2 regions of the Acerihabitans sp. TG2 genome follow, and region 2 is predicted to be linked to the other one. Evidence: predicted binding sites of a transcription regulator. Region 2 holds the regulator's gene; the other holds the start of a gene.
What was found. The regulator CRP, encoded in region 2, controls carbon source genes, mostly activating them, when cyclic AMP is high. The targets are predictions, from matches to a motif close to ATGTGANNNNNNTCACAT.
Positions count from the first base shown of each region.

Region 1: a site for CRP is predicted at 2,308-2,325, ahead of rhaS (HTH-type transcriptional activator RhaS). Genes of this name have one in related genera too.

Region 1 is NZ_JAYGJO010000015.1:46,770-50,591, forward strand. It holds gene rhaR (HTH-type transcriptional activator RhaR) at 312-1,196, opposite strand; gene rhaS (HTH-type transcriptional activator RhaS) at 1,285-2,112, opposite strand; gene SJI19_RS14305 (L-rhamnose isomerase) at 2,557-3,813, shown strand.
Region 2 is NZ_JAYGJO010000009.1:13,532-17,353, reverse strand. It holds gene argD (bifunctional acetylornithine/succinyldiaminopimelate transaminase) at 110-1,336, shown strand; gene crp (cAMP-activated global transcriptional regulator CRP) at 1,459-2,091, opposite strand; gene SJI19_RS10035 (OsmC family protein) at 2,404-2,826, shown strand; gene SJI19_RS10030 (phosphoribulokinase) at 2,963-3,822, opposite strand, start outside.

The DNA.
Region 1 (3,822 bases), on a different contig from region 2:
GTTTTTTTAATACGTAAAATACATTTATTTTATGAAATAATAATACTTTATTTTCTGTTGTTGACGGCGTGATGGTTTTTTTTTGCTGTTTTTCTTTTCTGTCTGGAATATCCCTACGCAATACGCAATACGCAATACGCAATATGCAATATGCAATATGCAATATGCAATATGCAATATGCAATACGCAATATGCAATATGCAATATGCAATATGCAATACGCATATCAGTGGGATGCGCCATAGGCACGATGATGTTTTGGGTGGAAAATTGTCGGGTGATGTTAAAACAGTGGACCGGGGTTGCACACTCACGATCGTATAATGTGTTCAGCCGCCAGGTTTTTTTGAAAGCGTTGGCGGTATTCCCGAGGCGCTACCCCAACCGATTGGTTAAATACCACGGAAAAATAGTTGCTGTCTTCAAAACCACAGCACGCGGCCACTTCACCAATGGTTTGCTGGCCATGCCTGAGTAAATCCATGGCTTTGCATAACCTCAACTGTCGCAGGTATTGATTGACCCCCATGCCGGTCTGCTGCTTAAACAATTGTTTTAGACTGCGGGCGTTTAAGTGATATTGCTGGCAAAAGTCGTCTAATTTAAATTGCTGATCAATGCTGACACGCAGCGCCATCAGTAATAAATCCAGTTGCTCGGCATCGGATAATAACGGGCTGTCGGGGGCGTGGCGAAAACGCATCAGTAGCAGACTGACCTGCAGAAAAAGCGCTTCGCTAAGTAGCGCCGACAGAGGATCGGTTTTCATGCATTCGTCGGCCAATGCATCCACCTGTTGGCGCAATACCGACATCCCCGGGGTGCCTAATCGCCAGTAGCGCTGGCGCTGGTCGGTGCCCGCGTCGGGCAATAATCGATCCCAGTCGGCACCGAGGGTCAACCGCTGGCGGTTATAAAGAATATTATCCAGCTCTAGCGCGTTGACCGATTCGTAGCTGTGATGATCGTCGGCGTTAATATAAAAAACATCGCCGCAGGTGATGGTGTAATGAACGTCATTAAGGATATGCAGACCGTTGCCGCGCCAGACGATCACCAGTTCATTAAAGTCATGGCTATGGGTAGCGAATTCCGGCTGAGGATGTCGGTCGGCCACCGTGATGGCATGCTTATCTGACAGGAAATAATCGGTGGTCGCCAGCTTTAGGTGAGACACAATTAGGGCCCTAAGCATCATTATAAGGTGAGATATGATGGCATGATGTCAACATAAAAAAATTGAAACAGGCAGCAGTTGTCAGCTTTGGATCGTGGGGTAAGGGTTACTGTTCACCTTTGCGGATGGTTTTGGGAGAATGGGAAAATTCGCGCCGAAACTGGGTGGAAAAATGATTACTGTCACTAAAACCACAGGCATGGGCAATTTCAGTAATGGTTTTATCGCTTTGTTGCAGACGTTTGCGGGCTTCCAGCAGGCGTAGGCGATTAAGGTAACGCTGTGGCGTCATGCCGGTCCGCTGTTTTAACTGGCGATGTAGCGTGCGAAGCGGCAGTGAAAACTGCTCGGCCAGCACCAGCCAATCGACATCATTGCAAAAATTGTGCTGTAACCAGCTCAGCAATCCCTGCAGACGTGCCTCACCCCCTCCTTCGCCCTGCGCTTGAAAGCAACTGTGGCGCAACATGATCAATAACTGCAAAAATTGTCCTTCGCTGGCCGCGATGCCTTCCGGCGACGTGTCCGTCGTGAGTTCGGTGAGCGTCTGGATAAAACGCTTGGCCTGCTGCATGCCGGCATGATTAATCTGCCAGTTTACCTGGCCTCCCTGTGCATCTTTGGCGGGTAAAAAACGGCTAATATCGGCGAGATAATGAAATTTACTCGGTGCGCGGTAGAGAATATTGATCAAATTGAGGTCATCGACATTTTCAAATAAATGATGATCGTCAGCCCGGATAAAACACACCGAGCCACTGCCCAAGACATAAGGCTGATCATTAAGCACGTGAATGCCCGATCCCTTTTCCACCAGCAGAATTTCCCAGAAGTCATGGTAATGCTCCGGGAAGGCAACCTGGGGCAGGCGGGGTTCAATGGTTACTGTGGCGTCTTCTGAACTAAAAAAGTTCTCGGCATACAGTCGGGTCATATTTTTATCCTCACCATTTAACGGGCTTTCATAATAAGTCGCGATGAGGAGAATAAACCTTGAATAAATGACCGTCAGTGGGCGTATTGCCGCGTTTTTTTTAAGATTAGCGGGGTAATAATCAAAATTGCGGGATTGATCACAGGTCTTACTTATTATTTTTGACCACGGCCATTCGTTATATTCCGCATGATTTTGTGATCCGTTTCACATTCACCTTGACGATTCTGCCACCGCAATGAAACCCATGGCATTCACCGGAAGGTAGCGGAATGAATAACTTCCTACACTGCAGTCATAGGATGAAAGGGGGCATTTTCATTATGGTCTTACCGGTGCTTAAACCATCAATACGTCTCTTTCCTTTGTCGCTTCCTGATTGTTATTTTTGACTTATTGGCACCGTTTTGTGGCGCGCTGCCATCATCAAGAGGAATTGTTATCATGAGCTTATCCGTTGAACAAGCTTGGCAACTGGCCAAACAAAGATTTGCCGATATCGATGTCAACGTCGATGGCGCCCTCGAACTACTTGATACCCTGCCGGTATCCATGCATTGTTGGCAGGGTGATGACGTCACCGGTTTTGAAAACACCGGTGGCGCATTGACCGGCGGTATACAGGCCACCGGCAACTACCTGGGTAAGGCCCGCAATGCCGAGGAGCTACGGACCGATTTGGAAATGGCGTTTAGCCTGATCCCCGGGCCGAAACGGCTGAACCTGCATGCCATCTACCTGGAAGCTGAAGGTAAGGTTGAACGCAACCACATTGAGCCCAAACATTTTGCCCGTTGGGTTAGCTGGGCGCGTGAACATCAGCTGGGACTCGATTTTAATCCTACCTGTTTCTCCCACCCGCTCAGTGCGGACGGTTTTACCTTGTCCCACACCGACGAAAAGATCCGCCAGTTCTGGATTGAGCATTGCCAGGCCAGTCGTCGTATTTCAGCCTATTTTGGCCGCGAGTTGGGCACCCCATCGGTGATGAATATCTGGATTCCGGATGGCATGAAAGATATGACCATCGATCGTCTGGCACCACGCCAACGGCTGCTGTCAGCCCTGGATGCCATCATGGAAGAAAAATTCGACGCCAAATACCATATCGACGCCGTGGAGAGCAAGTTATTTGGCATCGGTGCTGAAAGTTATACCGTGGGGTCGAGTGAATTCTATCTGGGTTATGCCGCCAGTCGGGGGACGGCACTGTGCCTGGATGCCGGTCATTTCCATCCTACCGAAGTGATCTCCGATAAGATTTCCGCCGCGATCTTATTTGTCCCGCGTCTGCTGTTGCATGTGAGTCGCCCGGTTCGTTGGGACAGCGATCATGTGGTGCTGCTTGATGATGAAACGCAGGCTATTGCCAACGAAATTGTTCGTCAGAAATTATTCAACCGCGTGCATATTGGCCTGGATTTCTTCGATGCGTCGATTAACCGCATTGCCGCCTGGGTTATCGGTACCCGCAATATGAAAAAGGCGCTGCTACGGGCGTTGCTGGAGCCTACCGAAGAACTGCGCCTGTTGGAACAACAAGGCGACTATACGGCGCGTCTGGCATTGCTCGAAGAGCAGAAATCACTGCCCTGGCAGGCGGTGTGGGATAAGTATTGTCAGTCGCATGACACGCCGGTGGGCAGCGATTGGCTGCAACCGGTACGTGAATATGAAAGCTCTACTTTACGCGCACGCTAAGGATAACCA
Region 2 (3,822 bases):
TAATTTTTTAGGTAATCAGCAATAAAACATTGCAGAAAAATGATTTTTTATTCATATTTTATGATTATAATTTCATTAATCCTTTTGTGACGAACCGGGTAAAAAGCTTATGAAAAAAGATGATAGCGCAGTGACACGGGAAACTTTCGATCGGGTTATTCTGCCTGTTTATGCGCCGGCACAGTTTATTCCCGTAAAAGGGAAAGGCAGCCGGGTATGGGATCAGGATGGCAAGGAGTATGTAGATTTCTCCGGCGGCATCGCGGTAACCGCACTTGGCCACTGCCATCCTGCACTGGTTGCAGCACTAAAACAACAGGGTGAGACGCTGTGGCATACCAGCAATGTTTTCACCAACGAACCGTCGCTGCGCCTGGCCAGTAAATTGATTGATGCGACCTTCGCTGATCGGGTGTTTTTTGCCAACTCGGGTGGTGAGGCGAATGAAGCGGCATTCAAATTGGCTCGCCATTATGCTGTCACCCGTCACAGTCCCTACAAAACGAAAATTATTGCGTTTCATAATGCGTTTCATGGCCGCACGCTATTTACCGTCTCGGTGGGCGGACAGCCTAAATATTCCGATGGTTTTGGGCCAAAACCGGCGGATATCGTCCACGTACCGTTCAACGATTTGGCTGCGGTAAAAGCCGTGATGGATGATCATACTTGCGCGATTGTCGTCGAACCTATTCAGGGTGAAGGGGGCATTATGCCTGCCACACCAGAGTTCCTGCAGGGATTGCGTGATCTGTGCGATGAATACCAGGCGCTGTTGGTCATGGATGAAGTACAGTGTGGCATGGGGCGCACCGGCAAGTTATTTACCTATATGCACTACGGCGTGTTGCCCGATATCCTGACCACGGCAAAAGCCTTGGGTGGCGGGTTTCCCATCAGCGCCATGCTGACCACCGAAGATATTGCTTCGGTGATGACGGTAGGTACCCATGGCACCACCTACGGGGGTAACCCACTGGCCTGTGCGGTGGCGGAAGCCGCCTTGGATGTGATTAATACGCCGGCAGTGCTGGCGGGCATCAATGAACGACACGACCGCTTTATCAGCGCCCTGGAGAAGATAAACCAAAAATACCATCTGTTTGAGGACGTCCGTGGTATGGGCTTGCTATTGGGCGCCGCGTTACAGCCCCAGTACCATGGGCGCGCGCGCGAATTCCTGCATGCCAGTGCGGCTGAAGGTGTGATGCTGCTGGTCGCCGGTCCGGACGTGATGCGTTTTGCGCCATCGCTGGTGGTGGGGTTCGACGATATTGAACTGGGCATGGCGCGCTTTGAAAAAGCCGTGGCCAAGGTTGTCGGCGCTGATGACTAAGCGGTGCGCCGGGTGTTCGTTATTCCCGGCGTTCTTTTAACCGGCGCGACAACGTATTCGCTAACGACGAGCTCACGAAAAAAAAGCGTGGCGCAAGGCACCACGCCCGTTTTATGACACTATCAGCGCGTACCGTAAACGACAATAGTTTTCCCGTGCGCGGAGATGAGGTTTTGATCTTCCAACATTTTCAGAATACGTCCTACCGTTTCACGCGAGCAGCCGACGATCTGGCCTATTTCCTGACGGGTAATCTTGATTTGCATACCGTCGGGATGGGTCATGGCATCGGGTTGCTTCGCCAGATTCAACAGGGTTTGGGCAATTCGCCCGGTAACGTCCAAAAATGCCAAGTTACCCACTTTTTCGGAGGTGACTTGTAAACGATTGGCCATTTGTGCGGACAAACGCATCAATATATCCGGATTCACCTGGATCAACTGGCGAAATTTCTTATATGAAATCTCGGCCACTTCACAGGCGGTTTTCGCCCGTACCCAGGCACTACGTTCTTGACCTTCCTCGAATAAGCCTAGTTCACCAATGAAATCCCCCTGGTTAAGATAGGAGAGGATCATCTCTTTGCCTTCTTCATCCTTAATCAGCACCGCGACGGCACCTTTAACGATGTAATAAAGCGTTTCTGCTTTTTCGCCCTGATGTATAAGCGTACTCTTCGATGGATACTTATGAATATGGCAATGTGACAGGAACCATTCGAGAGTAGGGTCTGTTTGCGGTTTGCCAAGAACCATTCGTTGTTATCCTCTTTTGTCATCGCTGTCCTGATGAAGGACAGCGTATTCCCTATTACGACGCTGTGCTATTTCTCTTACTCCGCAGTAAACGGAGCGACGTAAGGGAACATATTAGGGTCTGGTTTTAGTGATGTTCTGATCGGACTCTTGCCCTTTCATTATCAATGAGCCGATCCAACCTTGTTTTTAACATAGGTTTGATGCAGTGTCTTCTGTTGTCTTGCATCAGCATGATGTATGTTCGCTAACATTGCCACTTTTCAGACAAATATGTAGTCTGGTGTAACGCTTTTCATCTGGAGTCATCTCATGCAAGCACGGGTAAAGTGGGTCGAGGGATTGTCATTTATGGGTGAGTCCGCCTCGGGCCATCAGGTTTTAATGGATGGCAATGCCGGAGAAAAGGCGCCGAGTCCTATGGAAATGGTATTAATGTCGGTTGGTGGGTGCAGTGCGATAGATGTGGTATCGATTTTACAAAAAGGGCGGCAGGATGTACGTGACTGTGAAGTGAAACTGACGTCTGAACGTCGTGACGAGGCGCCGCGTATATTTACCTATATCAATCTACATTTCATCGTAACCGGCAGCGATCTTAGCGACAAATCAGTCGAAAGGGCGGTAGCGCTTTCAGCGGAAAAATACTGTTCTGTGTCGCTGATGCTGGGCCAGTCGGTGCGAATGACCCATAGTTTTGAAGTGCGCGGCGAGACGCTTGTCCCCCACGCTTAGGAAACGTCGCCATACGTTGACATGCGTTGAGATAGTGACGCCAAGACCGTCGCAACGCTACCCACAGATCACAAGGCAGGCTATGTCCATGCCAACCCCCCTTGGCGGATAAGGTGTGGCACCAAGGTGCCGCGTCTTATTGAATCTGTTTTCCTTCCAGCAATTGTTGCACCAGCGGTCCCATGATCAATTCCATGGCCAGGCCCATTTTTCCGCCGGGTACCACCAAGGTATTAATATTGGAAATAAACGACCCCTGCAACATGGCCAACAGATAGGGTAAATCGATATTCTTTAAGCTGCGAAAATGAATGACAACAAAACTTTCATCCAGTGAGGGGATCGCCTTGGCGGCAAACGGATTGGACGTATCTACCGTGGGTACCCGCTGAAAGTTGATATGGGTACGGGAGAATTGTGGGGTAATGTAATTAATATAATCCTCCATGGAACGCACTACGGAATCCATTACCGCCTCACGGGAATGGCCGCGCTCCCCGGTATCCCGCACCAGTTTCTGGATCCATTCCAAATTGACGATGGGAACCACACCCACCAACAAATCTACATGCTGTGCAACATCCTGATGATCGGTGACCACGCCGCCATGTAGACCCTCATAGAACAAGACGTCGGTGGATTCGGGTAAGGGTTGCCAAGGCGTAAAGGTGCCGGGATTTTGATTAAAAGGCACGGCTTCGTCATAAGTGTGCAAATACTTGCGCGACTCTCCTTGGCCGGTCAGTCCATAGCGCTCAAAGGTATGTGCCAATAAGCTAAAATCGTTGGCCTCTGGACCGAAATAGCTGATATGACGCCCCAAATCCCGGGCTTTACGGATCGCCAGATCCATCTCCGGCCGGGTAAAATGGTGAAAACTATCGCCCTCCAACTCTGCGGCGTGAATAGTGAGCTGCTGAAATATTTTCCGGAAAGCCACACTGGTGGTGGTGGTTCCGGCTCCACTGGAGCCGGTGACGGCAATAATTGGATGCT